DNA from 4 places in the Bradyrhizobium sp. 2TAF36 genome. Region 1 is predicted to be linked to each of the others. Evidence: predicted binding sites of a transcription regulator. Region 1 holds the regulator's gene; each other region holds the start of a gene.
The links. The regulator PhoB, encoded in region 1, activates phosphate uptake and scavenging genes when phosphate is short. The targets are predictions, from matches to a motif close to TGTCATNNANCTGTCAT.
Positions count from the first base shown of each region.

Region 2: a site for PhoB is predicted at 4,026-4,042, ahead of AB4Z51_RS11795 (acetoacetate decarboxylase). Genes of this name have one in related genera too.
Region 3: a site for PhoB is predicted at 1,231-1,247, ahead of AB4Z51_RS02335 (UDP-2,3-diacylglucosamine diphosphatase). Genes of this name have one in related genera too.
Region 4: a site for PhoB is predicted at 5,432-5,448, ahead of AB4Z51_RS04240 (RNA degradosome polyphosphate kinase). Genes of this name have one in related genera too.

Region 1 is NZ_JBFRFR010000011.1:47,092-55,299, forward strand. It holds gene AB4Z51_RS08370 (aspartate aminotransferase family protein) at 1-420, opposite strand, end outside; gene AB4Z51_RS08375 (GcrA family cell cycle regulator) at 877-1,389, shown strand; gene phoB (phosphate regulon transcriptional regulator PhoB) at 1,626-2,333, opposite strand; gene phoU (phosphate signaling complex protein PhoU) at 2,349-3,065, opposite strand; gene pstB (phosphate ABC transporter ATP-binding protein PstB) at 3,077-3,898, opposite strand; gene pstA (phosphate ABC transporter permease PstA) at 3,895-4,740, opposite strand; gene pstC (phosphate ABC transporter permease subunit PstC) at 4,742-5,731, opposite strand; gene pstS (phosphate ABC transporter substrate-binding protein PstS) at 5,876-6,889, opposite strand; gene AB4Z51_RS08410 (ATP-binding protein) at 7,034-8,208, opposite strand, start outside.
Region 2 is NZ_JBFRFR010000016.1:99,226-105,425, reverse strand. It holds gene AB4Z51_RS11810 (MFS transporter) at 1-526, shown strand, start outside; gene AB4Z51_RS11805 (carbohydrate porin) at 523-1,926, opposite strand; gene AB4Z51_RS11800 (transporter) at 1,948-2,964, opposite strand; gene AB4Z51_RS11795 (acetoacetate decarboxylase) at 3,079-3,861, opposite strand; gene AB4Z51_RS11790 (patatin-like phospholipase family protein) at 4,082-5,257, shown strand; gene AB4Z51_RS11785 (aldehyde dehydrogenase family protein) at 5,690-6,200, shown strand, end outside.
Region 3 is NZ_JBFRFR010000003.1:73,972-82,179, reverse strand. It holds gene AB4Z51_RS02340 (glycosyltransferase family 4 protein) at 1-394, opposite strand, end outside; gene AB4Z51_RS02335 (UDP-2,3-diacylglucosamine diphosphatase) at 394-1,206, opposite strand; gene thiD (bifunctional hydroxymethylpyrimidine kinase/phosphomethylpyrimidine kinase) at 1,435-2,235, opposite strand; gene AB4Z51_RS02325 (Lrp/AsnC ligand binding domain-containing protein) at 2,365-2,610, shown strand; gene ypfJ (KPN_02809 family neutral zinc metallopeptidase) at 2,987-4,021, shown strand; gene AB4Z51_RS02315 (alpha/beta hydrolase) at 4,018-5,736, shown strand; gene AB4Z51_RS02310 (c-type cytochrome) at 5,738-6,667, opposite strand; gene AB4Z51_RS02305 (CHRD domain-containing protein) at 6,821-7,237, shown strand; gene AB4Z51_RS02300 (winged helix-turn-helix domain-containing tetratricopeptide repeat protein) at 7,327-8,208, opposite strand, start outside.
Region 4 is NZ_JBFRFR010000005.1:110,602-117,387, forward strand. It holds gene AB4Z51_RS04225 (TonB-dependent receptor) at 1-371, shown strand, start outside; gene AB4Z51_RS04230 (PepSY-associated TM helix domain-containing protein) at 384-1,550, shown strand; gene ppx (exopolyphosphatase) at 1,648-3,150, opposite strand; gene AB4Z51_RS04240 (RNA degradosome polyphosphate kinase) at 3,166-5,358, opposite strand; gene AB4Z51_RS04245 (chromosomal replication initiator DnaA) at 5,503-6,180, opposite strand; gene AB4Z51_RS04250 (CDP-alcohol phosphatidyltransferase family protein) at 6,293-6,786, opposite strand, start outside.

The DNA of each region.
Region 1 (8,208 bases):
CGTTGCCAGCGTGCGGCCGTGGAAGGCGCCTTCGAAGGTGATGATGCGGTAACGTTCCGGATGACCCTTGGAGAAGTGATGATGGCGGACCAGCTTGATCACACCTTCCAGCGCTTCGGCGCCGGAATTGCAGAAGAACACGAAGTCCGCGAAGCTTTCGTTGCACAGACGCGCGGCGAGCTTCTCGCCGTCCGGGCTCTGGAACAGGTTCGACATGTGCCAGAGTTTGGTGGCCTGCTCCTGCAACGCCTTGACCAACGCAGGATGAGCATGGCCGAGCGCATTCACCGCCACGCCCGAGGTGAAATCGAGATAGCGATCGCCATTGGTCGCAATCAGCCAGCAGCCTTCACCGCGCTCGAAACCGAGGTCGGACCTGGCGAAAACGGGGAGCAAATGCGGCGCTGCGCTGTTAGTCATGACGATCACTTGAATGTTGCGGACGGTGTGAGCGTGCATTGCGCAACGCACCATTGACCGGCCCGGAAAACGAAACGTGCCGCCTTTTAAGGGCGGCACGTGTGACTATCTTATGCTTGGTGAAACCGGTGTCAATGCCGCCCGGAAAGCCTCGCGAAACGCAGAATCCGTAGTCTTGCGGTGGCGATTTTGCGTATTTCCGCCACGGAACATGTGGAAGCGAGTCGGCGGACTCTTGCGCGTGAGTCACGCCATATTGTAGCGTTTGGCTTGTCAGATACGACATCTCGTGCAGCAGTTCTGATCCTCTAAGTCCTCATGTACCGGCGTAAGCGTTCGGGCGCATCTGGTGCGCCCGGCGAGCCTTAAGGGATTCTGGCGGCACGGGTTTTTCGAAGCTTAGGCATTCGCCGTGCGGCCGCCAGGATGGCAAGCGCCGGCGAAGGAAAGGGTGCAATGACCGTTTTGACCTGGTCGGATGATCGCGTCGAGCAGCTGAAAAAGCTCTGGGAGGCCGGACTTTCGGCCAGCCAGATCGCCGCTGAACTCGGCAATGTGACCCGCAATGCCGTAATCGGCAAAGTGCACCGGCTCGGCCTGTCGGGCCGCGCCAAGAGCCCTTCATCGGCAGCGCCGCGGCCGCGCAAGGCGCGCCCCGCCCAGCACATGATGCGGGTGACCCGCCCGATCGCACGCGGCAACACCGCGCTGGCGCAGGCCTTCGAAGTCGAGGTCGAGGCCGAACCGGTCACCTACGACAACGTCGTGCCGATGAGCCAGCGGCTGTCGCTGCTGGAGCTGAACGAGGCGACCTGCCACTGGCCGGTCGGCGATCCCTCGAGCCCGGATTTCTTCTTCTGCGGCGGCAAGGCGCTCTCCGGCCTGCCCTACTGCGCCCAGCACTCGCGCGTGGCGTATCAGCCCGCGGCCGATCGCCGGCGCGCGCCGGTGAAGCCGGGTCCGCGCTGAGGTCGTTCTGAGCTCGGAAAGGAGCCGTCACACGATGGCGGCTCAACAAATCCGATGTCGTCCCGGACAAGCGCGCCTCAAGCGCGCGCAGATCCGGGACCCTTAACCACCGCAAGATGTGGCTACGGGGACTCGGAGTTACCTTTTCACACAATAACCACTCGCTGTGGGTGTCCCGGACCTGCGCTTACGCTTGTCCGGGACGACACCGAGGGTGCGGCCGCAGCTCACCAAGCTTACGCCTGCTCCGCCTTCGCAAAGCGATCGTCCAGTGCGTAGCCCGCACCGCGGACGGTGCGGATCGGGTCCTGCTCGCGGCCGAGATTGAGCAGCTTGCGCAGGCGGCCGATATGGACGTCGACAGTGCGCTCGTCGATGTAGATGTCACGGCCCCAGACACTGTCGAGCAGCTGCTCGCGCGAGAATACGCGGCCGGGATGCTCCAGGAAGAACTCCAGCAGGCGATATTCGGTCGGGCCGAGATCGATCGGCCGGCCCGAACGCGCCACGCGACGCTTGTCGCGGTCAAGCTCGATGTCGCCATAGGCGAGCACCGTGGCGAGCCGCTCGGGGCTGGCGCGCCTGAGCAGGCCCTTCACGCGTGCCAGCAGCTCCGGCACCGAGAACGGCTTGACGATGTAGTCGTCGGCGCCGGTCGCAAGGCCCCGCACCCGCTCGCTCTCCTCGCCGCGCGCGGTGAGCATGATGATCGGGAGCTGCTTGGTCTCGGGCCGGGTGCGCAGCCGCCGGCACAGCTCGATGCCGGAGAGGCCCGGCAACATCCAGTCGAGCACGATCAAATCGGGGATGTGCTCCTTGAGGCGGGTGTCGGCGTCGTCGCCGCGCATCACCGTCTCGACGTCATAGCCGTCGCCTTCGAGGTTGTAGCGGAGAAGCTCGGTGAGAGCTTCCTCGTCCTCAACCACCATAATGCGTGCGCCCATGGTGTTCGTCGCTCCTTAAGTGTTCGGGACCGTCGTGGCGAAGGTCGTCATGTCGCCCTTCGGCCGCTTGTCGGTGATCGCCTGGCCCTCGATCATGTAGAACACGGTCTCGGCGATGTTGGTGGCGTGGTCACCGATGCGCTCGATGTTCTTGGCGCAGAACATCAGATGGATGCAGAACGAGATGTTGCGCGGATCCTCCATCATGTAGGTGAGGAGCTCGCGGAACAGCGAGGTGCAGATGGCGTCGACTTCCTCGTCGCCCTTCCACACCGCCATCGCCGCCGGCAGATCGTGCGCGGCATAGGCGTCCAGCACCGACTTGACCTGTTGCTGCACGAGGTCGGTCATGTGCTCCAGACCGCGGAACAGCTTGAGCGGATGGAAATCCGTCTCCAGCGCCGCGACGCGCTTGCCCATGTTCTTGGCGAGGTCGCCGATCCGCTCGAGATCGGTCGCGACGCGCATGGCGCCGACGATCTCGCGCAGATCCACCGCCATCGGCTGGCGGCGCGCGATGGTGAGAACGGCGCGCTCCTCGATCTTCTTCTGGAGCGCGTCGAGCTCGGCGTCGATGGTCACGACGCGCTGGCCGAGCGCGACGTCGCGGCGGATCAGCGCGTCGACGGAATCGACGATCATGCGCTCGGCGATGCCGCCCATCTCGGCGACCAGGCGCGTGAGCTCCTGGAGGTCGGTGTCGAAGGCCTTTGCGGTATGTTCAGAACCCATGTTCCGTCTCCTCAGCCGAACCGGCCGGTGATGTAATCCTGCGTGCGCCGGTCGGTCGGCGACGTGAAGATCTTGCTGGTGTCGTCGAACTCGATCAGCTCGCCGAGATACATGAAGGCGGTCTTGTCGGAGACGCGCGCCGCCTGCTGCATGTTGTGGGTGACGATCGCGATCGTGTAGTTCTCGGACAGCTCCTGGATCAGCTCCTCGACCTTGGCGGTCGAGATCGGGTCGAGCGCCGAGCAGGGCTCGTCGAACAAGATCACCTCGGGCCGCACCGCGACCGTGCGGGCGATGCAGAGGCGCTGCTGCTGGCCGCCGGAGAGCGACAGGCCGGAGGCGTTGAGCTTGTCCTTGACCTCGTTCCACAGCGCGCCGCCGCGCAGCGCCTTCTCGACGCGGTCGTCCATCTCGGACTTCGAGATCTTCTCGTAAAGGCGGATGCCGAAGGCGATGTTCTCGTAGATCGTCATCGGGAACGGCGTCGGCTTCTGGAACACCATGCCGACGCGGGCGCGCAGCAGATTGAGGTCCAGCTTGGGGTCGAGGACGTTGGTCTGGTCGAGCATGAGCTGACCGGTGACGCGCTGGCCCGGATAGAGGTCGTACATCCGATTGAAGATGCGCAGCAGGGTCGACTTGCCGCAGCCCGACGGGCCGATGAACGCCGTGACGCGGTTGGTGCCGAGCGCCAGATTGATGTTCTTCAGCGCGTGGTGCTCGCCGTAGTAGAAATTGAGGTTGCGCACCGTCACCTTGGCCGGAGCTTCGGGCAGCACCGGCGCCTGGGGCAAACCACCGGCCGCGCTCATCGATACGGAAAGATCACTCATTTTGCGGTCCTCTCGGCGCTCAGAATGCGCGCGCCAATATTCAGGGCAAGAACGGTCAGGGTGATGAGCAGCGCGCCGCTCCAGGCGAGCTGCTTCCAGTAGGCGTAGGGGCTCTGCACGAAATTGTTGATGGTGACCGGCAGGTTCGCCATCGTCTTGTTCAGACCCAGGCTGAAGAACTGGTTCGACAGCGCGGTGAAGAGCAGCGGCGCGGTCTCGCCGGCGACGCGGGCGGTGGCCAGCATCACGCCGGTGATGAGGCCCGAGCGCGCCGCGCGATAGGCGATGCGCTTGATCACCAGCGAGCGCGGCACGCCGAGCGCCGAGGCCGCCTCACGCAGTGCGTTCGGCACCAGCAGCAGCATGTCCTCGGTCGTGCGCAGCACCACCGGGATGACGATCACCGCAAGCGCGAGGCAGCCGGCAATCGCCGAGAAGCCGCGCATCGGCACCACCACCGCACCATAGATGAACAGGCCGATGATGATCGAGGGCGCCGACAGCAGGATGTCGTTGATGAAGCGGATCACCGAGGTCAGGCGGTCGTTGCGGCCGTACTCGGCGAGATAGGTGCCGGCGAACAGACCGAGCGGCGCGCCGATGCCGACGCCGAGCACGGTCATGATGATCGAACCCACGATGGCGTTGCGCAGGCCGCCCTCGGTCGAGCCCGGAGGCGGCGTGTCCGCAACGAAGAGCTCCAGGTTCAGGCCGGCAATGCCGTTGTAGAGCAGCGTCATCAGGATCAGCGCGAGCCATGTGACGCCGAAGGCAGCGGCAGCCAGGCAGAGCACACGGATGACGATGTCCATGCGGCGGCGGCGTGCGTAGATCGGGTTCATGTTACTTCCCCGCCTTCTTTTCAAGACGCATCAGCATCAACCGTGCAGCCGCGAGCACGAAGAATGTCAGCACGAACAGCAGCAGGCCGAGCAGGATCAGGCCCGACTGGTGCAGGCCGTCGCTCTCGGCGAACTCCGATGCGATCGCCGCCGAGATCGTGGTGCCCGGGGCGAAGATCGACGACGAGATGCGGAACGAGTTGCCGATGATGAAGGTCACCGCCATGGTCTCGCCGAGCGCGCGGCCGAGCGCCAGCATGACACCGCCGATGACGCCTACGCGGGTGTAGGGGATCACCACGCTGCGCACGACTTCCCAGGTGGTGCAGCCGACGCCGTAGGCGGCTTCCTTGAGCACCGGCGGCACCGTCTTGAACACGTCGACCGAGATCGAGGTGATGAAGGGCAGCACCATGATGGCGAGGATCAGCGCCGCGTTGAACAGGCTGAGATAGGACGGCGGGCCTGCGAAGATCGCGCCCAGCACGGGGACGCCGTCGAAGATCTTGATCATGAAGGGCTGGAACGTGTTGGCCAGGAACGGGCCGAGCACGAAGAAGCCCCACATGCCGTAGATGATCGAGGGAATGCCGGCGAGCAGCTCGATCGCCATGCCGATCGGGCGGCGCGCCCATTGCGGGCAGAGCTCGGTCAGAAAGATCGCAATGCCGAGACCGACCGGAATGGCGATCGCCATCGCGATGAAGGAGGTGATGAGCGTGCCGTAGATCGGGCCGAGCGCGCCGAGCACGGGCGGATCTGCCGACGGCGCCCAGCGCTGCGTCCACAGGAAGGCGAAGCCGTATTCCTTCATCGCCGGGAACGCGCCGACGATCAGCGAGATGATGATGCCACCGAGGATGAGGAGCACCGAGATCGCGGACAGCCGCGTGATCCAGTAGAAGGTGAGGTCGCCGAGCTTGAAGGCGCCCAAGGCCTTGGCGCGGTCATACGGTCCGGCGTCGTCGATTACATCGCTCTGAACGGCCATCTCTGCCACGCCGATCCCCTGTGCCCGTTTGATATACGCTTGTTGTCGGTCTTGTTGTTGGTCTTGCGCTCCGGATGCGGCGCGAGGCCGATCCGGAGCGGAGGTCTTGTGAGATCCCGGCGCCCAGTCCGGGACACAGAGCGCTTAGCTCTTGATCTCGGCAGCCCAGGTCTTCTCGATCAGCTGGACGACCGGGTCCGGCATCGGGATGTAGTCGAGCTCTTCAGCCGCCTTGCCGCCGCTCTTGAAGGCCCAGCGGAAGAACTTGATGGCTTCCTGCGAGGCTGCCTTGTCGGTGGCATCCTTGTGCATGAGGATGAAGGTCGCCGCCGTGATCGGCCAGGACTTGTCGCCGGGCTGGTCGGTCAGGATGACGTAGTAGCCGGGAGCCTTGGCCCAGTCGGCGTTGGAAGCCGCGGCCTGGAAGGCTTCGACCGTCGGCTGCACCGGCTTGCCGGCCTTGTTGACGAGACCGGTGTAGGTCAGCTTGTTCTGCTTGGCATAGGCGTACTCGACGTAGCCGATCGAGTTCTTGGTCTGGCTGATGTTGCCCGACACGCCTTCGTTGCCCTTGGCGCCGACGCCGACCGGCCACTCGACCGCCGTGCCCTCGCCGACCTTGCTCTTCCAGTCCGCGCTGGCCTTGGCGAGATAGTTGGTGAAGTTGAAGGTGGTGCCCGAACCATCCGAGCGGCGGACCACGGTGATCGCGTCCGACGGCAGCTTCACGTTCGGATTGAGCTTCTTGATCGCGGCGTCGTCCCACTTGGTGATCTTGCCGAGATAGATGCTGGCCAGGGTCTCGCCGTCGAACACCAGCTCGCCGGGCTTCAAGCCCTCGATGTTCACGACCGGAACGATGGCGCCCATCACCATCGGCCACTGGACGAGGCCGTCCTTTTCGAGCTGCTCGGCCTTGAGCGGCGCGTCGCTGGCGCCGAAGGTCACGGTCTTGGCCTGGATCTGCTTGATGCCGCCGCCGGAGCCGATCGACTGGTAGTTCAGACCGTTGCCGGTCTCCTTCTTGTAGGCGTCAGCCCACTTGGAATAGATCGGGAACGGGAACGTCGCACCGGCACCCGTGATATCGGCGGCAAACGCCGCCGTCGCCGATGCGGCGACCAAGCCGGCAGCGACGATAGTTTTGATGAAATTCATGGTGGTCTCCATACAGGGGAGCGAAGCGCCATCCGCGCCCGATCGCGCTCCCCGTGCCGCCCCTTTAGGAGCGGTCGGCTGTGCTTTTACGAAGGTTTCGTGACAGCTGGATGACACGGCCAAGCGATTGAAATCGCTTGAATATCAGGTTGGAGCCGCGGTCTTCGCCTGGGGAAAACAGGCCGTGAAAACGGCGCCCTGCTTGGGCACGCTCTCGATCAAAAGCCGGCCGCGATGGCGGTTAAGAATATGTTTCACCAGCGATAATCCGAGCCCCGTCCCGCCCTGCGAGCGGCTGTCACCGACGTCGACCCGGTAGAACCGCTCGGTCAGTCGCGGCAGGTGCTCGGGCGCGATGCCGGGTCCGAAATCACGGACCATGACCCGGATTTCCTGAGTTCCATCAGTGGCTGCCGCGGCGGCCAGCGACACGATGACACGTCCGCCCGACGCCCCGTATTTGAGCGCGTTCTCGATCAGGTTCTCGAACAGGCGAAGCAATTCCTCGCGGTCGCCCGCAATCATCACCGGAGTCTCAGGCAGATGGGTTTCGACCTCGACCTGGCGCTCCCGCGCCAGCGGCTCGAGCCCGTCGGCAACCTGGAAGATGATCGGCAGCAGGTCGACCAGGGTGTCGGGCCGCACATGGGCCGACAGCTCGACCCGCGACAGCGAGAGCAGATCGTCGATCAGGCGCGCCATCCGGGTCGCCTGGTTGTGCATGATGCCGAGGAACCGCTCGCGTGCCTTGGGATCGTCCTTGGCCTGGCCCTGAAGCGTGTCGATGAAACCCGACAGCGCGGCGAGCGGCGTGCGCAGCTCGTGGCTGGCATTGGCGACGAAGTCTGCGCGCATCTCCTCGACCCGGCGCAGCGGCGTCTGGTCGTGGAAGGTCATCAGCATGCATTTGTCGGCGCCGCCGAAGGAGGTCGGCACCGGCACCGGCGTGATGGTCAGCTCCATCCAGCGGTCGACCGGGACATGGTCGAGATAGGTCGTGCGCCGCGGCTCGGTGGTCGCAATCGACTCCCGCAGCGCCGTGATGATCTCCGGCGAGCGCAGCGCGAACTGGGCGAGCTCGTTCTTGCGCAGCGCCGGCGCCAGCTGGGCGGCGGCGGCATTGAGATGGATGACACGCCCGGCGCGGTCGAGCAGCACCGCCGGATCCGGCATGCCGGCGACGACCGCGGCCACTGCCGCGCTCTCGACCGGGTTGACGCGGCGGGTGTCGTCGCGCGAAGCGGCATTGTCGTGCAGCCGCCAGGGGATCAGCGCCGCGGCCGCGATGCAGAGGAACACCGTCGCCGCCCGCATCACCG
Region 2 (6,200 bases), on a different contig from region 1:
CAACGGCCTCGTCCAGGTGCATTTGATCCCGATGTGCCTCGATTTCGGCATCCCGCAGGTGCAGGCGGCAGGCCTGCTCGCCGCGATGGGCATCTTCGACTTCTTCGGCACCATCATGTCGGGCTGGCTGTCGGACCGCTACGACAACCGCTATTTGCTGTTCTGGTACTACGGCCTGCGCGGGCTCTCGCTGATCTTCCTGCCTTTCAGCGACTTCTCGTTCTACGGGCTGTCGCTGTTCGCAATGTTCTACGGGCTCGACTGGATCGCCACGGTGCCGCCGACGGTGCGGCTCACCGCGCAGAAATTCGGACCCGAGCGCGCCAATCTGGTGTTCGGCTGGATCTTTGCCGGCCATCAGCTCGGCGCCGGCACCGCGGCGTTCGGCGCCGGTTTCTCGCGGACGGTCTATGAGAGCTACCTGCCCGCGTTCTTCATCGCCGGCGCGCTCTGCGTGTTCGCCTCGCTGATCGTGCTGGCGCTGTCGCGGCAACCGAAGGCCGAGCCGAAGCCGGCGATGGCCTAGTACCTGATCGTGGTGGTGACGCCGAACACTGCGGCGTCACCGATCCGCGACACGCCGGTCGGATCGTTCGGATTGGGGATGCCGCCGGAGGGGCGGAACACGTATTGGAAGTAAGGCGCGATCAGCCAGCCCGGCTTGATATGCGCCTCATAGATCATCTCGATCAGCGTCTCGTTGCTGCGCACCGGACTCTGGATGCCGGTGGAAGCCTGCGTATCAATGTCAAGATTGCGCGCGGTGTTCGAAATCCGCATATAGGCCATTGCCACGCCGAAGCGATCGGGCGGACGGCCTGGCGTGAAGCCGACGAAGCCGATGCCGCCGTCCACATAAAGGTCGATCAGATTGCGGTCCGGCGGGCTGTAGGCGATGCGGCCGAACGCGGTGACGCCCGGGATCGAGGCTGACGTGCTGTTGTCCTTCACCTCCGGCGGGCGATAGAGCACCTGCTCGATGACGGCGAAGATACCGTAATTGCCGCGAAGTCTTGCAGGTACACCGCTTCCGCCGGGATCGGCGATCGAGAGCCCCTCGGCCGTAAAACGCTGGCTGTCGAACGAGCCGTAATGCTTCCAGGCGCCCGGCGTGAAATTGCCGGCGAGCGGCCGGCCGCCGATATCGATGTCGTAGTTGAAGCGGACCTGCCCGATCACCCACGGCGGATCGTTGACGCGGAACGCCAGGCCATGATGGTCGCGCAGCTGCGGATCCTGATCGCCCGGACCTGACGGATCGCCGTTGAACACCGCACCGAACGCGGTGATGTTGTCGGTCAGCGCCGCCTTGATGCGGATACCGGGCACAGCGATCGGCGGTGCCGGGCCGCCGGCCGGAAGGTTGCTCGCCTTGATCGCGGGCCAGCCGAAGGTGCCGTTGATGAAGAGGTCGTCGGTCTGGCTGTCGAAAAACTCGACGTCGGCGGCCTGCTGGCCGGCCCTGATGTTCAGGCGATCGCCAAAGAAGCTCTGCTCGAAATAGGCGTTGTAGAGCCGCTGGTCCGGCAATGCCTCGATCTCGCTGATGGTGGCGAGATTCATTACGTAGTTGCGGCTCAGTCCCTGCCCGTAGATCACGAACGCATTGGCGTAGAAGCGGCCGCCGGTCCAGCCGACGAGCTTGTCGAGATCGGCATCGACCGAGAGATCGAGGCGCCCGAAATGGATGGCGCCACGCTTCACGCCGCCGGAGACGTTAGTGATGTTGTCGGCGATATAGGTGGCGCCGAAATTCAGGCCTTTGTTGGCGAGTCCGTCATGCCATTCGTTGAACCATTTTGGCGCCAGCCATTCGGCCGCGCTTTCGTCCTTGGCGCCGGCGAACGCGCCGGTGCTCGCCACCGTTGAGGCCAGCACGATCGCGGCCGCATTTCGCAGCGGAAATCTGTGGGACGTCCCGATCACGGCTGATACCGGCTGCGTACGCTACCTGAAGATACCCGTGCGCCGCATGAACAGATAGGCTGCCCCCACCGACGAGGCCATCAGAAGCGCCGCCCAGAGAAATCCGCTCTCGACATCGGTGAGCGGCAGGCCCTTGGTGTTCATGCCGAAGATGCCGGTGATCAGGGTCGGCGGCAGCAGCAGCGAGGTCACGATGGAGAGCGTGTGGAGGTGGTGGTTGCTCTCCTCCTCGTTCTTGAAGCGCAGCTCCTCCTCGAGCAGGCGGCTGCGTTCGCGGAGCTCGACGATGTCGTGATCGAGCCCGTCCAGCCGCTGCGCCAGCTTGCCGGCGTGGATGCGCAAGGCCGGCGCGAGATGATCGGTGTTCTTCTGATCGAGCCGGTGGAACAGCACGCGCAGGCCAGTGAGCTGGCGATGCAACCTGACGCAAGTCCGACGCAGCCGGCCGAGATTGCGGCGCATCTCCGGCTTGGCGTCGTCGGCCAAAATCCGTTCCTCGATGTCGTCGATCTCCTGGCCGAGCTTGTCCGTCATCCGGTCCAGCGTGTCGGCGACCTCGTCGACGATCTTTTCCAGGAGATGGGCGACGTTGTCGACGCGGTAGCCACCTTCGAGCACGCGGCGCGTCGCATCGGCCGAGCATAGCGCCTGATGCCGGCCGCTGACGAGAAGATGCTCGGTCATGGCGAAACGCAGGAACGCGGTCTCTTCCGTCGCGCTGTCGATGTCGCGCACGAGATCGGAGAAGACGCCGTAAACGCTATGGTCGATGACGTGAAGCTGCTGGAAAGTGTCGTTGGACAGCAGGAGGTCGCGCGCGAGCGGCGGCAGCTGTGACGCTGCGATCCAGGGCCGTGCGCGCGCATCGGTCAGGTTGAAATGCAGCCAGAGCCGGCCGTCATGGCTGAACTCGATCGGCTGGTCGATCGGCAGCGCCTCGGCACTGCCGTCGCGGTGCAGCCGGAACGCCCAGACCAGGCCGGGAATGGCCGGCACGGAATCCGATATCGCGCTGACAAGCTTCGCCGGCTCAGCCATGGCCAACCCCAACCGTCAACAAATGCCCCGCTCCGGAAGATGGCTGACGGCATCTTCCGGACCTCTCACGGGTACTCAATTACGGCTTTGTTACAGTTTGATGATGGTGCCGCCCTACTCCGCGGCCAGCCCCGTCGCGGCCACCGCCTCGGCCTCCTTGACGTAGTCGTGCACGACGCGGCCGAATGGCAGCGTGAGATCGGCGATGTAGTGGTGCGCGCCCAGGCAGCGGCGAACCGGGAAATCCGCGACCGGTGCGTTGACATGCGGCACCAGATGCAGCCGGCCGGGCCCCATCCAGGAGCCCTTCGGCACGATGTCGATGAGGTTGATCGCGACGAGCTGACAGACTTCGAGACGGCCGTCGACGCCCGGGATCATCTTCAGATTGATCTGCGTCTTCGACAGCGTCGCACGGGTGCGATCGCCGTTGCCGGCCATGCTCTCGTGCTTGTAGCCCATCGTGCCCATGGCGACGAGCTGGCCGGCATATTCCAGCGTGCCCGTCAGCGTATCCTTGACGATCTCGAGTTTCGGATGGGCGTATTTCTTGGGAAAGCCCCAGATCTCGCGGCCCGCCGCGATCGGCGGATCATCATCCAGATACATCTGCGAGACGAAATTGACTTCCTCGCCGTTGAGGCGCGCCGGAATGACGAGGCCGGATTCGGTGTAGCTGCCGAAGCCGGAGGAGTCCGGCATCTTGATCCATTCGTAATGCACGATCGGCTGGTCGATCGGCTCCAGCGGCTCAGGCAGGCCGGCGCGGATCAGCTCCGGATCGGTCTCGTAGGTGATGACGAGGAATTCGCGGTTGACGAAGCGATAGGGCCCGGCCGGATAGCTCGGCCCCGCCGCCGGCATGGACGGAAGTCTCAGCACGTCTTCCCTGCGCATCCTGATCTCCTGTGTGCGATGCCCGCCCGGCGGCGTCAGGCCTGGATCGCAAATTGCTAGCCGCCGTCATTGACCGCGATGTGAAGGATTTCCGTCAGGCGCACGACCTCCCGCCATTCCCGCTGCGGTCGGCCTGCATGCGGACGATGCATCGGCGCTGAAATTGTCATCACGCCGTCACTGCCGGACGCAATCGTTTGGTCCACGCTAGGAGGCACCCATGGACGCCCGCACGTCGCAACCGGCTCATCAGACGCATCAGCCTCCCGCACGGGGCTGGCGCCCCGAACGCTGCGACCGCGTCGCGCTGGTGCTGCAAGGTGGCGGCGCGCTCGGCGCCTACCAGGCCGGCGTCTACCAGGCGCTGCACGAAGCCGGCATCGAGCCCGACTGGGTCTGCGGTGTTTCAATCGGTGCGATCAACTCAGCCATCATCGCCGGCAATAAGCCGGAGAAGCGGCTGGAGGCGCTGCGCATCTTCTGGGAGCGCATCACCAATCGCAAGATCTGGCATTACACGCCCGACGGCGACATCTTCCGCCAGTGGCGCAATCTCACCAGTGCGTGGATGACGTCGGCGATGGGCCAGCCCGGCTTCTTCACCCCGCACCAGGTCAATCCCTGGTTCAGCCCGGTCGGCGCGCGCACCGCCACCAGCTACTACGACACGATGCCGCTGAAGGAGAGCCTGCTGGAGCTCGTCGACTTCGATCTCATCAACGAGAAGAAGGTCCGCTTCGCGGTCGGCGCGGTCAACGTGCTCTCGGGCAACTTCATCTATTTCGACAATTCCCATGACGAGATCGAGCCGGAGCACATCATGGCCTCCGGCGCCCTGCCCCCGGCGCTGCCGATGGTGCGGATCGGCACCGATCATTTCTGGGACGGCGGCATCGTCTCCAACACGCCGCTCCAGCATCTGCTCGACCAGGAGGACGCGCTCAACTCGCTGGTGTTCCAGGTCGACCTGTTCAGCGCACGGGGCGTGCTGCCGCGCTCGATCCAGGATGTGATGGCCCGCCACAAGGACATCATGTATTCCTCGCGCACGCGCCACAACACCGACGTCTACCGCCGCACGCACAACCTCAAGGTTCTGCTCTACAAGGCCCTGGCGAAAGTCCCGGACGAGCAACTCTCCGACGAGGATCGCCAGCTCAAGTCGAGCCTGCGCCGCATGCCGGAGATCGCGATCCTGCACCTGATCTACCAGCAGAAGGCCTATGAGGGCGACGCCAAGGACCATGAGTTCTCGGGCACCTCGATGCGCGAGCACTGGACGAGCGGCTACGAGGACACCAAGCGCACGCTGAAGCGCCGCGACTGGATCAAGATGCCGGACGAAGGCATGGGCCTCGTGGTGCACGACGTGCACCGGGAGACGGAGAGCGCGTAACGGCGCTCTTCAGACGAACCGCTCCAAACAAAACTGCGAAAACAACCCCATGCACAGTAGCCGGGGCGTGGCGGATCAATGACTTACGTTTAACCGAAGGAAACTTGACTCGTCGGGCAAAACAGGGGCATGATGCTATCGTTGCCTCCCATCCATTTTGACCTTCGACGACGTGACGCAAAGCATCAGCCCCGCGGTCTCGATGTCATCACAAGCAAGATACCGGTCGATCTCTTCGGCTTGACCATCTGTCCTCGGCGAAATTAGCGTGCGCGCAGTGCGCAGCCTCGGTGCAGCTTTCGCGCGGGAGCGAGCTTCGATTGCCAAATCGCACGACGGATCCGCTCAGCGCCAATCCGCGACATTGGCCACACCGCGCCCCATGCCATAGTGGACGCCAGGCGAAGAGCACAACACGGCGTGGAGAAAATGATGATCAAGATTGTACAGGCCTTCGACCGAAAAGAGATCACCGAGCTCGCCAGTGACGACGCCGCCGCGCTGGAGGCAAAGTTCGAGACCGCGCGAAAACTGTTCGCGGACCGAAAGGCCTGGCTGAAGCCGCACCAGCGGATCGCCATCCTCAACAGGCTCGCCGATCTGGTCTCGGCGAAGCGGCAGGATTTTGGTATCCTGATCGCGCGCGAAGGCGGCAAGCCGCTCACGGATGCGTTGATCGAGACGGATCGGGCGATCGACGGCATCCGCTCGGCAGCGGATTTTTTGCGGACCCGCGGCGGGGTCGAGGTCCCGATGGGCCTGACGCCCGCAAGCGATGGCCGGCGGGCATGGACCATCAAGGAACCCATCGGCATTGTCGCAGCGATCTCGGCCTTCAATCATCCCCTCAACCTGATCGTTCACCAGGTCGCACCGGCGATCGCGACGGGTTGCCCTGTCATCGTCAAGCCGGCTGGCACAACGCCCCTGTGCTGCGTCGAGC
Region 3 (8,208 bases), on a different contig from region 1:
GCGCGTGAAATCGGCGCAGCGCCCGCCAGATCAGGGATTCCGGAACCGGCACGCGGGCGCGGACATATTCGGGAAAGCGGGTGTGGAAGCTGGACGTGAACGGCAGCTTGCGCTGGCGGCAGTAGCGGCGGACCATCAGGCCGATCGGCCCCTCCGTCGCGATGTGGATGCTGTCGGGGCGCGCCTCCTCGATCAGCTTCGCGATTCGCGCCGGCCGCGGCATGGCGAGCCGCACGTCGCGGTAGCTCGGCATTGCGAAGGTGCGGAACGATTGCGGCGTCAGGAACGTGAACTCGACGCCGAACCCCTTGGCTGCGTCTGCGAGCTTGGTCAGCGTCCGAACCACACCGTTGACTTGCGGGTGCCAGGCGTCGGTCGCGACCAGGATGCGCATCAAGCGGCCCTTGCTGCGACCTGCGGGACCGGTGCCGGCTTCCGCGCCTGATCCGCCCAGGTGATGATCTCGAAATGACCGTCGTCATGCTCGACCAGCGCCGTGCAGCTCTCAACCCAGTCGCCGCAGTTCATGTAGCGGATGCCGGCCTCGTCGCGGATCACGGCATAGTGGATGTGGCCGCAGATCACGCCGTCGGCGTCGTGACGCCGCGCTTCGGCGGCGAGCGCCTGCTCGAACGCGCCGATATAGTTGACGGCGTTCTTGACCTTCTGCTTGGCCCATTGCGACAGCGACCAATAGGGCACCTTGAACATGCGCCGGAAGAAGTTGACGAAGCGATTCATCTGGATCGCGAAGTCGTAGGCCTTGTCGCCGAGATGGGCGAGCCAGCGCGCGTTCTGCACCACGAGATCGAAGATGTCGCCGTGGATGACGAGGTAGCGCTTGCCGTCCACGCCGGTGTGGACGGTGTTCTCGACGACGTCGATGCCGCCGAAATGCGTGCCGTAATAGTTGCGCAGGAATTCGTCGTGATTGCCGGGAATGTAGATGACCTTGGCGCCCTTGCGCGCCTTGCGCAGCAGCTTCTGGACCAGGTCGTTATGCGACTGCGGCCAGTGCCAGCTCGATTTCAGCGCCCAGCCGTCGACGATGTCTCCGACGAGATAGATCGTGTCGGCATCGTGGTAGCGCAGGAAGTCGAGCAACAGGTCGGCTTGAGAACCGCGGGCTCCGAGATGAACGTCGGAGATGAACAACGTGCGAAAGCGCCTTTCAGGGCTCTCGTCACTCACATCGTAACTTCCCATGCGCCAGCCTGTAACCAATGTCCCGTGACAGGGGGATGACAGATTGAACCCTTGAGGCACCCTCAGATACGAATCAGACCTTGCCTCGCCCTCCCCGCGAATATCAGTCGCATGCGACAATCAGGCGACATGACGCCGTAGCCGCCTCCGCAAGACCCCGGAACCGATGGCCGAACAGGTTAACGGCAGCGGTCGCGCGCGCCGCGGGCGGTGCGCTCGCGGCCCGGATCAGTAAAATTTGTGGAAATGATGGATCGGCCCGTGGCCGTGGCCGACGCTGAAGCGGTCGGCGGCCGCGATCGCTGCGCTGATCCAGGCCTTGGCGTTCCGCACGGCGCGCTCCAGATCCTCACCCCTGGCAAGCCCGGACGCGACGGCCGAGGACAGCGAGCACCCCGTACCGTGGGTGTTGCGGGTGGCGACCCGCGGCGCCGCAAGCGCGATCGTGCTCTCGGCATCGACGAGATAGTCGATGCTTTCGGCGCCCTCGCCGTGCCCGCCCTTGATCAGGACCGCGCGGCAGCCCAGCGCCAGCAGCCGGCGCCCCTGGCTCTCGATCTCGGCCTCGCTTGCAGCGACGGGCTCGTCGAGCAGAGCCGCAGCCTCAGGCAGGTTCGGCGTGATCACCGACGCCAGCGGCATCAGTTTCTTGCGCAGTGCTTCCACCGCCTCCGCGGCGAGCAGGCGATCGCCCGAGGTTGCGACCATCACGGGATCGAGCACGATATGCCCCGGCATCCAGCGCGACAGCGCCGCTGCGATCGCATCGATGCTGGCGGCCTGCGCCACCATGCCGATCTTCACCGCGCCGACCTCGAGATCGGAAAACACGGCATCGATCTGCGCGGTGACGAAGTCGGCGGGCACCGCGTGGATGCCGGTGACGCCTTTTGTGTTCTGCGCCGTCAGCGCCGTGATGGCGGAGGCGCCATAGACGCCGAACGCGGTAAAGGTCTTCAGGTCGGCCTGGATGCCGGCGCCGCCGCTCGAATCGGAGCCGGCGATGGTGAGCGCCACAGGCGTCGTCATGGGGCGATTTTCCGCGTTTTTGAGGCCATCGCCCCGTCCTAGCGCGCACCCCGGTCGCCCGCAAGTTCGCTTGCTAAATCCGGCCGGTTTTGGCCTATTAGCCGCCAGATATGCTTCGGAGTGACTGCAATGGTTCCTTTTTTCGTCCAGATCAAATGCAAGCTCGGCCAGTCCTACACGGTCGCCAACGCGCTTGCCGAAGCCGAGATCGCCTCCGAGATCTACTCCACGGCCGGCCATTACGATTTGCTGGTGAAGTTCTACGTCGACAAGGACACCGACATCGGCCACTTCATCAACGAGAAGGTGCAGGTGCTGCCGGGCATCCAGGACACCCTCACCATCATCACCTTCAAGGCGTTTGGCGCAAGCTAGGGTTTGCACTCACAGAGGGCCGGATGGAAAGTCCGCTTCCGAGACAGCGCAGCGGACCAATTGTGCTCAAAGTGAGTTCTTCGGATTTTAACCATCGCGCACATCATCCAGCGCTGACACCCTCTTGCGCTGGCAAGGCTCAACGCGCTTCATCGATGACGGCCGCGTCGACATCGCGCCAATGTCCGGTCAAAAAACGGATAGTCTCCAAGCGGTTGGGGCCTTTGCATCGTAGCCCACGCGCTTAGGTCCGCGGAGGAACAATTCGGCGCCCGACCGCGTGCACTTATGCCGCGCGCAAAGTGTGAAACATTTCATTGAACATACAACCCTGGAATGCTCTTTTCGCACGGATCGTGAGCGCCGGGGGCCGGCAATGCCCAAAGGACCGCTTGTTTCGATAGCTGTTGCTGTCTGGGCGCTTTGCACAGGCGGCTTAGCCTGGGCAGTTCGCCCAGCACCGATAGACCCCGCTGCCATCCTCCGTAACCAAGTCGACAAGATTGGTCCGGGTTCAGTTGTATTTACTCCTCCGACGGAAATGACGGTCGGCTATCACGAGCCAATAACCGTCCAGCCGCTCCAACGTCATGGCGTGGCTCAAACTGAAGAGATCGAGGTTGGCAGCTTCATGCGGGCTCGCCTATTCGGTGAAGGATTCACGGCAACAACGAGTAGCGATGACGCGCAAGCCGAGTGGCTTTATGCTGAGCTTCCAGCGAAGTCGGGCGACCAGACCGGTGCACCGCGCGACAAGATGTATCTCTTCGTTTCGCGAGTTCTGGGCAGCACGGAGGAGGTCTGGCAGGCAATCTTCGCATCCGATCGCCTAACTTATCGGCCACCCCGTCTCGTTCTGTACACAAGCGCCACCTACGCAGCCTGCGGATTAGCCGAGAAAATCATGGGACCATTCTATTGTCCTGATGATCAGAAGGTCTACCTCGACCTATCGTTCTTCCAAGAGATGCAGACTGAACTTCATGCCTGCGATTCGAGCGGCGCCGACTGTCAACTTCCTCAGGCCTATGTGATAGCCCACGAAATCGGACATCACGTTCAGAACTTGCTGGGAATTATGCCAAAAGTGCGCCAGCTCCAAGAGAGCATGGAAACGGAGGCGGAGAGAAACCGGTTACAAGTTCTTCTCGAGTTGCAGGCCGATTGTCTCGCCGGCATTTGGGCGCGTAAAATTAAAGAGAAAGCGAAGATCAACGCGAGCGACATAGCAGCGGCAATTCGAACGACAGAAGCACTGGGCAATGACACCCTGCAGAAGAGTGCCTTGGGGTACGTAGTGCCTGACTCGTTCACTCATGGCAGCGCCGCGCAGCGCCATCATTGGTTCGATGTCGGTTACACAACTGGATTGGTGAAGAGCTGCAACACCTTTGCTGGAGCGCGGCAATGAGGCCCGACCTTCCCAACTCTCAACAGCCGAAGTCCGACAACGACTGCATACTACCGAGCGGGGCCGCTCGGGAGCCCCCACTGGACGAAGAGAAACTCCGCGACGAACGCCTGCTCGGTCTCTTGCATTTTCATTTTGAGGGGTGTGCCGTGCCCCAGCATTGGTTAAAATACTTGGCTGTTTGGTCAATTGCTTTCGCAACGAGCTTCGGGAGCAGCTACGCGCAACCGATCGTCGCCGAGCGAGACGTCCTTCAAATTTGCGAAGCGTTTTCGCGGAAGGCCCCAGAGCGAATGCCGGCAATTGTTCAGCCGGAAGCTGCCAAAAATTTCGTTGGGAGATACGCTCGCTTTTCGGACCGGCTACGAGGCTGCCTATCGGCATCGGAGCGCGAGCGCGAGCCAAATAGCGTGACTTTTTTGATTCAGAATACACAGTATGAGAGTTACTGGAAGTTCCTCACTGATTCCAACTCAGTTCAATGGATTTCTATCGAGAGGTTTAGGCCCGTCACGCTGGCAGATGATGAGCCATGGCGCGCGCCTTTTGATGTGATAGCAGCCCCGATCAGGCCAACGATTAAACCCGGCGGCACAAAAATAGACCCGGATACCCAAGGCGGCGCAATTCAAGACTCCAGAATCGACACACGTATCGTTGAGTTTTTCTATGCAACGAACCGCAAACAGTCGGACGCTCCCCCCGATGTCGAAGGCCATCCCCAGCCCGCATTCACAAGCGATGGACCTCCTGTCTACAGCTTAAACGGCTGGACTGCTGTCAGCGGCTACACAGGCGAGCGCAACCCTGATCTGAGTGTCGGGATCGTTCGCGTCCGGGTGCCTGAAGGACACCACATCGGAAACATAGAATTGCCCCCGAGCCTTAAGCTCTTCGGATTTGAATTGAGAAGAGACACACTTGACCCAACGAAGCATTTTACTATTCGCAGCATCGAGAAAACAGACGAAGCGAAATGGATAAGAACGCTAGCGTCAACGAAAAAGAAGAAGGCTCTCGTGTTTGTCCATGGCTTCAATACCAAATTCCGCGACGCCGTCTTCCGGGCAGCGCAGATAACTTGGGATCTTCAGTTCAGAGGCACCACAGTCTTATTCTCATGGCCGTCTCGCGGGGATATCGCGGACTATCTCTATGACAAAGAAAGCGCGTTGGCTTCGCGCACGGCCTTTCTTCGCGTGATCGACGATCTTTACAAAGCCGGATATGACAACATCGATGTGATAGCTCACAGTATGGGGAACTTGATCGCAGTTGAGGCCCTATCAAATAGCGCAGCGACACGATCACCCACGGCTATCGCGCAGTTGATTATGGTCGCCCCCGATGTGGACCGAGACATGTTTGTTCAAGACATTTCCGGCGTTGCAAAGGTCACTAAGGGGCTTACACTTTACGCATCCAAGAACGACAAGGCCTTGCAGCTATCGAAGCGTATTGCCGGAGGTATCCCGCGCGCAGGAGATGTACCTGATGCCGGGCCAGTTGTTTTGCCCGGACTTTGGACGATTGATGTCAGTCTAATTGGAGATGAACTGTTCGGACTAAATCATAACACGTTCGCCACAACACGAAATGTGCTTAACGATCTTGCGATACTACTTATGGAAGGCAAGCCTCCACCACGGCTAGTTGAAATCCGGGGCTTCCCTGAGCCTCCCCAAAAAGCCGCATACTTCCGCTACATACCCTAGACTAGCTGCCTTCCTTGCGTTTCGGCCGCGGAGGCCCGTCGACCGGCGGCAGCGATTTGATGTACTCCGCCATCGCCGCGAGATCCTCGTCCGGCAATTGCGAGGTGTTCTTGATCACGCGCGTCATCGCGCCGCCGACGCTGTCGCCGTCGGGCAATTCGCCGGTCTTGAGGAAATAGGCAATATCCTTCGCGCTCCACTCGCCGAGACGCTTCTGTGTGATGTTGGGCACCCACCCCTCGCCTTCCGGATTGGGGCCGCCGGCAAAGCGTTCTCCGGAAATGATGCCGCCGAGCGCATTGCGCGGGCTGTGGCATTCGGCGCAATGGCCGAAACTGTTGACGAGATAGGCGCCGCGATTCCATTGCGGCGACTTCGTGCCGTCGGCGACGAAGGGCTTTCCGTCCATAAACAGGAATTTCCAGATGCCGATGTTGCGCCGGATGTCGAACGGAAAGCGCACGTCGTGGTCACGCACCTTGCCTGCGACGGGCGACAGCGTTTTCAGATAGGCGAAGAGGTCGAGCACGTCCTCGCGCCTGGCGTGCTGATAGGACGTGTAGGGAAACGCCGGGAAATAATGCTGTCCGTCCGGCGAGACCCCGTGCATGACCGCGTTGACGAAATCGGCGTCGGTCCATTTGCCGATGCCGTAGGTCGGATCGGAGGAGATGTTCGGCGCATAGAACGTTCCGAACGGCGACTTGATCGCGACGCCGCCGCCGAGCCTGGTGCGATCGGGCTGGTCGGGGACGGCATGGCAGGACGCGCATCCGCCGGCGTTGAACATCACCTCGCCATTGGCGAGATTGGGGACATGGGCAGGCGTGGCAGCGGCACCGGCCGCCACCACCGGCGCGCTGAGCCACCAATAGACGCCCGCAGCAGCGACCGCGGCAAGCAGCGCCACGACAATTGTTCGTTGCAACATGCAGATCCATTCATTGCTTGCCGCGAACTTATGACCGATGTCCACGCGGCTCCAGCCACGAAGAATTTAGCCCGCCCCGGCCGGAAACGGGAATAAACTGAAACGGCCAATGTTGGAAGGTTGGCAGGCCAACGAGGTCTCAGGGAGAATGTTATGAACAAGACCGTCATCGCCATGGTCGCGCTGGGCGCCGCAGCTTTTGCAGCCCCCGCCGGCGCCGAAAAGTTGAAAGCAACGCTCGACGGCAAGTCCGAGGTGCCCGCGACCACCACCAGCGGCACCGGAACCGCCGATCTGGACTATGATGCCGCCAGCAAGAAGCTGTCCTGGAAGGTCACCTATTCCGGTCTGTCCGGCCCGGCAACAGCCGCCCACTTCCACGGGCCGGCCGAGGCCGGCAAGAACGCTGGCGTCGCGGTCGCGATCCCGAACGCGACCTCCAGCCCGGTCGAGGGCTCGGCAACGCTGACCGATGCGCAGGCCGCCGATCTGCTCGCCGGCAAGCTCTACGTCAACATCCACACCGCGGCCAATCCGGGCGGCGAGATCCGCGGCCAGGTGACGAAGTAACCTCAAGGCTGCTTCGTACGCGAAGGCCGGGCGCCGGAGGGAGCGTCCGGCCTTTTCGATTCCGCACGCCGCGAGGTGGCCGCGCACGCTCATTCCGGCATGCCGGCAACCCGGAGCGCTTGCGTCAGCTTTTCGACATCTTCCCGTCGGCGGTATCGCCGTGTGTACGCATCGATACGCTTATTGGGACATAGTTGCATCGCACGGTCGCAAATCCGCCGGGCTTCCCCAATCCGGTCTGACGCCGCATGGCATGCCGCCAGAATGAATTGCGCAGGCGGAAAGATCGGTATCAGCCTGATGGCGGCTGCCGCGCAAGCCAAGGCGTCATCATGACGGTCAGCAAGAAAATGAGCGTAAGCCAAGCCCGTCTGGGCATTGGCGCCCCCATGCGGATGAAGCGGGTTCAAACGCAATGCGGTGTTGAATTGCTCGATTGCGGCGTCACCGCGACCAAGCCAGAGTTGGCTCCAACCGTTCCAATGTCGTGCGATGACGAGGTTTGGGTCCAGCTTGATCGCGCGCACGAGAAGAGCATCGCCTTCCTCGACCTCGCCTGCCACCTGGGAGAGCGCGTGTCCGGCCATCGCAAGCACCGACGGATCGTTCGGGTCAAGCTCGACCGCCCGCCTCGCCAGCCGCGCGGCTTCACTGTGTTCATGGGCTTCATCAGTGATCCAGTCGAAAACATTCCTCAGGACATAGCAACGGGCGCCGAGCGCGTATGCACGCGCGAATTCGGGATCGATCTCGCGGGCAGTTCTTGCGAGCTCGATAGCCTCGATGCTTGCTTCCTCGGTAAATTTGAAGAACGAGGCAAATGCCCGAAGATAATAGTCATAAGCCTGAAGGTTGTCGGTCGGCTTGCGTTGGGCGCGCTCGATTTCGGCGCGCTCCAGTCGCGGGGAGATTGCGCCGATGACACTGCTCGTCAGCCGATCCTGCAGGTCGAAAAGATCTTCGATCTCACT
Region 4 (6,786 bases), on a different contig from region 1:
TCGATGCAGAGCTGACAAAGACAAGCACGCCAACCAATCTCGGCAAGACGCCGATCGGTGTGCCTCAGGTGCAGGCAAACCTGTCCGCCGAATGGGACACGCCGTTCGCACCCGGACTGACGTTGGTCGCAAACACCATCTATACGGGACACCAATATCTGGATGCGGCGAACACGCAGGTCGTTCCGGCCTGGACGAGGCTCGACCTGGGTGCCCGCTACAACACGCGGATCAACAACCGGCCGGTGACGCTGCGGGCCCTGGTTCAGAACGTGTTCGATACCAATTACTGGGCTGGCGTGGCGAGCTTCTCCGCATTGTCGCAAGGTGTCCCGCGAACCCTGCTATTGTCGATGTCGACGGATTTCTGAGGCGGGTCGGCTTTGACGCGTGCAACGGCGATGTTGCCGGCCCCGAACCTCACCGGACGCGCACGGCGCGGGCTTCTGTGGGTTCATCGATGGCTCGGATTGCTCGGCGGCATCGTCGTGGTGCTGATCGGCCTCACGGGAAGCTTCATCGTCTTCTATCGGGAAATCGACGCCGCCCTGAACCCGGCGCTTTACGCTCCCGCCGGTCGGGAACGAGAGGCTACGTTGAGCGAGGTGATGCGCGCGGCCGCGGCAGCGGATCCCGCGCCGATAGCCACGATCCTCGCGCCGGATCGGACCTGGCCGGTCTGGGTCGTGATACATGCGCATGAAACTGCGAAAGGCCGCTACCCGAATCGCTGGACGACCATGGTCGATCCTTCGAACGGGAAGGTGCTCGGGCGGCGTGACTACGTCAACGCGTTCTCCCTTAAGGTTTATCGTCTGCACTACACGCTGCTGCTCTACGAGTGGTGGGGCAAAGAGCTGGTCGGCGTTGCCGGGTTCATGCTGCTCGGCCTGGCCATGTCAGGCGTCATCTTGTGGTGGCCGAGGCCGGGTCGATTCTGGCGATCGGTGTCGGTCCGGAAGGACGTTTCGCTGCTTCGATTTGTTTTCGACGTCCACGGCACGGCCGGCTTTTGGGCGCTGCTCGCGCTCACGGTGATCTCGATGACCGGCGTCGGGATCATTTTTCCCGACGTCGTGCGTCCCATCGTTGGCCTTGTGTCGCAACCGACAGCCGATCCGTCGCCGCGGATCGAAGCGCCGCCCCCGACGGGGACACCGCCGCTATCACCCGACGCGATCATGCGGAGCGCGCAAGCGGCCAAGCCGGGCATGGCGGTTGCCATGCTGAGCCCGCCCACCGAAACGCGCAACACGTGGCGGGTGCAGTTGCGGGCCGCGGGTGCTGATCCCGCGGTACGTGCCCGGGGGGCGATCTGGCTCGATCCATGGAGTGGCGCAGTGGTGCACGATCGCACTTCGGCCGCGATGTCGATGGGGGATCGCTATCTGGCCGAACAGCTCTGGATCCATAACGGCGCGACGTTCGGGCTGATCGGGCGCCTGTTCGTGTTCGCAGCCGGCTTCGCACCTCTCGCCCTGTTCATCAGCGGCGGGATCATGTGGCTCAAGAAACGTCCGGGGAGGATCAGGACCGGCCAGCGGGTCTAAAGCGCGATGAGCTTGGAATGAATCCTTATCGCGCTTTAGGTTGTTGTTTGAGCATGATCTTTTCGGAAAACCGCTGCGCACTTTTCCGGATCATGCTCTAGCGCCGCACGATCGAGCCGGAGCGGCCGATCAGGCGGGCGAGGGCGCGGAAGCGGCTGCCGACGCGGTCGGCGACGAGGTCGACGAGCCGGTGCTCGAAAACCAGCATCAGATTGCGGCCTTGGCTGCGGAAATGCGTGGCCGGCAGCACACCCGGGCGTGCCGCCGAGATCAGATGGGCGACGCGGAACGCCGCGCCCAGCAGACGGGCGCGTTCGAGCTGGGCCGGTGTCAGCAGCTCCTGCATGGTCACCGGCGGCTGGTTCTCCTCGCTCAGGCCGGCATAGCGGTAGAACACGGACAGGCCGACGAAGGCGCGCTCGGTGTGGGTGATTGCGCCGAAATTGCCGTTGACGACCAGGCTCAGCGTCTGCTCGCCGCGATGGTCGGGATGCACGCGCCAGCCGATGTCGGAGAGCAGGCACGCGGTGTGGCGCAAGCGGCGGTCCTCCTCGGTCTCGCGCAGCTTCACCACGCGCGCGAGGCGGTCGGTCCAGGCGATCAGCTCGCGGGCGTGCTTTGCCGAACGCGACAGCAGCTGATTGAGCTCTTCCGCGGCGCAGATCAGCCCGTCCTTGTTGCGCTCGGACTCCGATAGCTTCTCGTGCAAGAGGCCCTCGCGCACGCCGAAGGTCGAGAACACGATGGACTTGGGTTTCGCCACGCGGATGATGTGCTCGAGCACCAGCGCCGCATAGGTGAGGAGCGGGCGCCTGGCATCCGCGACGATCTCGATGTCGGCCAGCATGTCGGCGGCCGCAAGCCGGCGGAGCCGACGCGAAAAGTCCAGCGCTTCAGCTGCGGAAATGGAGTAGCCGTGCATTACCTGGAGCGGATAGCCGCTCTGGATGATGTGGATGCGCGCCAGCGCGCGCCAGGTGCCGCCGACGGCGTAGAAGGTGCGGCCGCGGCCGGCGGTGAGTTGCGGCACCTCGTCGAGCTCCTCGCGCACGATGCGGTCGGCGCGCTTGAGCGATTTGTGCGCGAGGTCCTGGAGCGCGAGGCCACCGAGCGGCAACGTCACGCCGCTGCGCACGCTGTTCTTGCGCACGTCGATCAGCTCGAGCGAGCCGCCGCCGAGATCGCCGACAATGCCGTCGGGATGATGGATGCCGGAGATCACGCCGAGCGCCGACAGCCGCGCCTCGCGCGGGCCCGACAGGATCTCGATCTTCACGGCGCAGATGCGCTCGGCTTTCGCGATGAAGTCGGGGCCGTTGGAGGCGTCACGGCAGGCTGCGGTCGCAATCGCAAACACGCGACCGACCTGCATGACGCGGCACAGGGCCCGGAACCGCTTCAGCGAGGTCAGCGCCTTGTCGACGGCATCGGGCGCAAGCAGGCCCGTGCTCTGCACCTCGCGCCCGAGGCCGCACAGCGTCTTCTCGTTGAAGATCGGAATGAGGCTCCGCGTCAGTCCCTCGTAGACGACGAGACGGACCGAGTTGGAACCGATATCGATGACCGCGACGCTCGAGCCGCGCTTACGCGGCCGCTTCACGTCCTCGATCCCGGATCAAGACTGATGACGTTCATTACGGCGCGTGAGACGGCGCGGCGAGGATTCCTTGAGCGACTTTCCACGGCCAGATAGACTCGGATTTGTCATGAAGTAGTTGTGGACGTTGAAAGGCTCCTCGCCCTTCGCGGTCTTCATACGCGTCGAGGACCCGTCCGGCAACAATTGCCAGCTCTGCTCATTGTCCTTCAGATTCGCGACCATGATCTGTTCGAGAACCTGCTGATGCACCGTGGGATTTTGCAGCGGACACAGCACCTCGACGCGGCGGTCGAGGTTGCGCGGCATCATGTCGGCCGAGGAGATATACACAGCCGCTTTCGCGCTCGGCAGGCCCTGGCCCATGCCGAAACAGTAGATTCGGCCGTGTTCCAGGAAGCGCCCGATGATCGACTTGACGCGGATGTTCTCCGACAGGCCTGGAATGCCGGGCCTGAGGCAGCAGATTCCGCGCACGACGAGCTCGACCTGGACGCCGGCTTGCGAGGCCTCGTAGAGCGCGTCGATGATGTCGGGGTCGACCAGCGCATTCATCTTCATCCAGACCGCGCCGGGTCGGCCATGCCGCGCATGCGCGGTCTCGCCTTGGATGTGCTCGATGATGCGCTTGCGCAACGTCAGCGGCGACACCGCCATCTTTTCCAGATCGCTCGGCGCGGCATAACCGGTGATGAAGTTGAACACGCGCGCCGCGTCGCGGCCGATGGTCGGATCCGAGGTGAAGTAGGAGAGGTCGGTGTAGATACGTGCGGTGACGGGGTGATAGTTGCCGGTGCCGGTGTGGACATAAGTGGTGAGGCCGCCGCCCTCGCGGCGCACCACCATCGAGAGCTTCGCGTGCGTCTTCAGTTCGAGGAAGCCGTAGACGACCTGCACGCCGGCGCGTTCGAGGTCGCGGGCCCAGCGGATGTTGGCCTCCTCGTCGAAGCGCGCCTTCAATTCGATCAGCGCGGTGACGGACTTGCCGGCTTCGGCGGCTTCCGCCAGCGTGCGCACGATCGGCGAATTGTTGGAGGTGCGGTAGAGCGTCTGCTTGATCGCGACGACATCGGGATCGCGGGCGGCCTGCTGCAGGAACTGCACCACCACGTCGAAGGATTCGTAGGGATGATGGACGACGAGGTCCTTCTGCCGGATCGCGGCAAAGATGTCGCCGCCATGCTCGCGCACGCGCTCGGGATGGCGCGGTACGTAAGGGGTGAATTCGAGATCGGGCCGGTCGAGGCGGGTGAGCTGCGAGAGCTCGTTCATGGCGAGCACGCCGTCGACCAGGAAGACCTCGTCGTCGGCGGCCGACAGCGCATGCTGCACGAAGCTGCGCAGCTCCTCCGGCATCTTGCCGTCGATCTCGAGCCGGATCACCGACCCGCGGCGGCGGCGCTTCAGAGCGGTCTCGAACAGGCGGACGAGGTCTTCGGCCTCTTCCTCGATTTCGAGCTCGGAGTCGCGGATGATGCGGAAGGCGCCCTGGCCGTGGAGATTGTAGCCGGGGAACAGGCGGTTGATGAACAGCCCGGTCGCCTGCTCGAGCGAGATCAGCCGCACGACCTTGCCCTCGGCCGGCAACCGGATGAAGCGGTCGATCTTGCCGGGCATACGAATCAGCGCGTTCATCTGCTTGCCGTCGGCGGCGCGCGTCAGCTGGAGCGCGATGGTGAAGCCGAGGCTCGGAATGAACGGGAAGGGGTGAGCCGGGTCGATCGCGAGCGGGGTCAACAGCGGAAACACGTTGTTGAGGAAGTAGTCCTCGATCCAGGTCCGTTCCGCCTTGGTGACGTCCTTGCCGTCGACCAGTGCGATGCCGACGTCGGCCAGCGTGCTGCGCAGGTCGCGCCAGATCGCCTGCTGGTCGGAGGCGAGCTGCGAGACGGTGCGGTTGATCAGCGCGAGCTGCTCGGACGGCGTCAGGCCATCGGGCGCGCGCTCGGCAATGCCTTCGCGCACCTGGGCCTTGATGCCGGCGACGCGAACCATGAAGAATTCGTCGAGGTTATTCGCTGAAATCGACAGGAATCGCACCCGCTCCAGCATGGGGTGGCTGGGATTGACCGCTTCTTCCAGGACGCGGCGGTTGAAGTGCAGCCAGGAGAGCTCGCGATTGATGAAGCGCTCGGGACTTGAGGCAATCGCCGGCAGGCCCTCGGTCTCCGGGGCTTTTTCTTTAATTTCAACAGCTTGCGCAGAGTCCATCAGAAGTCGATCCATCCAGTTCGCCCCAATTTGCGACTTATGCGCAAAACCGGCGGGAGCATGTGTTAGTCCGATGACGTTTCGATGACATTGATGTTCCGCCGCTGCGCCGCGTCAAGCGGCCTTGGAGCCAGGGTGGAAGGGTCAGGCGTCCCGAAGCAGCTCGGCGGCCAGCGCCCGCGTGACGGGGCGACCGAGGCGCAGGGCTTCGCTGTCGAGCAGCTCAACGGCCCCCCGTGCGGCCGCCGAAGACCGCTCCAGGCGGGTGGCGAGATAGCTGACCACGCTCTCATCCACGGTGAGCTGGCGGTCGGCGCAGAACTTGACGATCAGGCCGCGGAAGAGCTGGTCGTCGGGCGGCAGCAGCGAGATCACAGGAACCGCGCGCAGCCGCGAGCGCAGATCGCGCAGCTCGATCTCGAGCGACGCCGGTACCTCGCGGCCGGTGAAGAGCAGGTAGGCCCCATCCTCGCGGGCGAGGTTCATCAGATGAAACAGGGCCCGCTCGTCGAACTCTTTTGCCTTGAGATCCTCGACCACCAGCGCGCCGGTGGCGAGCGCGCCCGGGACGTTTTCGGCGGTCAGCCCATTGGCTGTGGTCGAGCGGGCGCCGGAATCCTCGGCCCAGATCGCGGCGAGATGGCTCTTGCCGCTTCCTTCCGGGCCGGCCAGCCACATGATCCGGTTCGGCCATTCCGGCCAGGCATCGATGAGGGCAAGACCGGCTTCGTTGGCGGGGCCTTCGYGGAAATTATCCCGGCTGAGGCTCTCCGCGTGCGGAAGAGAGAATGCCAATTGTCGGGGGTGAACGCGGCCTGCCACGCTTGCTGTGCTCCGTGCCGGCACGCCGGCTTCGTTTGAAGAGATTCGACTTCATCGAGCGGGAGTTGGCCTTTTGCGGGGCCGCATCCCGGCTCATTTGGCCTCGATCGTGCTACTTGGCCTCGATCGTGCTCATGTGCCGCAGCCACTCGACGAGATAGAGCGACACGGAAGAGAGCGTGAAGACCGTGACGAGGCCCATCAGGATCATATCATAGGGCGCCGGTTTGAAGCCGAAAGCGAGGGAGGCCAGCACCAGCGCCGCGTAGGCCACCTGGGCGGCGGTGTTGAGCTTCGACACCTTCGACGGCTTCATCTCGACCGGCTTGTCGAACAGCCAGGACACGATCACAGCGGCGACGATCATGATGTCGCGCGATACCACCAGGATCACGATCCAGCGCGGGATGTCGCCCCAGATCCCCAGTGCCAGATAGATCGAGACCAGCAGCGCCTTGTCCGCGAGCGGATCGAGCAGGGCGCCGAGCTCGCTCGTCATGTTGAAGCGCTTGGCGAGGAAGCCGTCGACCGCGTCGCTCACGCCGGCAATGAGGAAGACGGCGAACGCAACCTCCATTTGGCTCGACACGATGGCCCAGACGATGA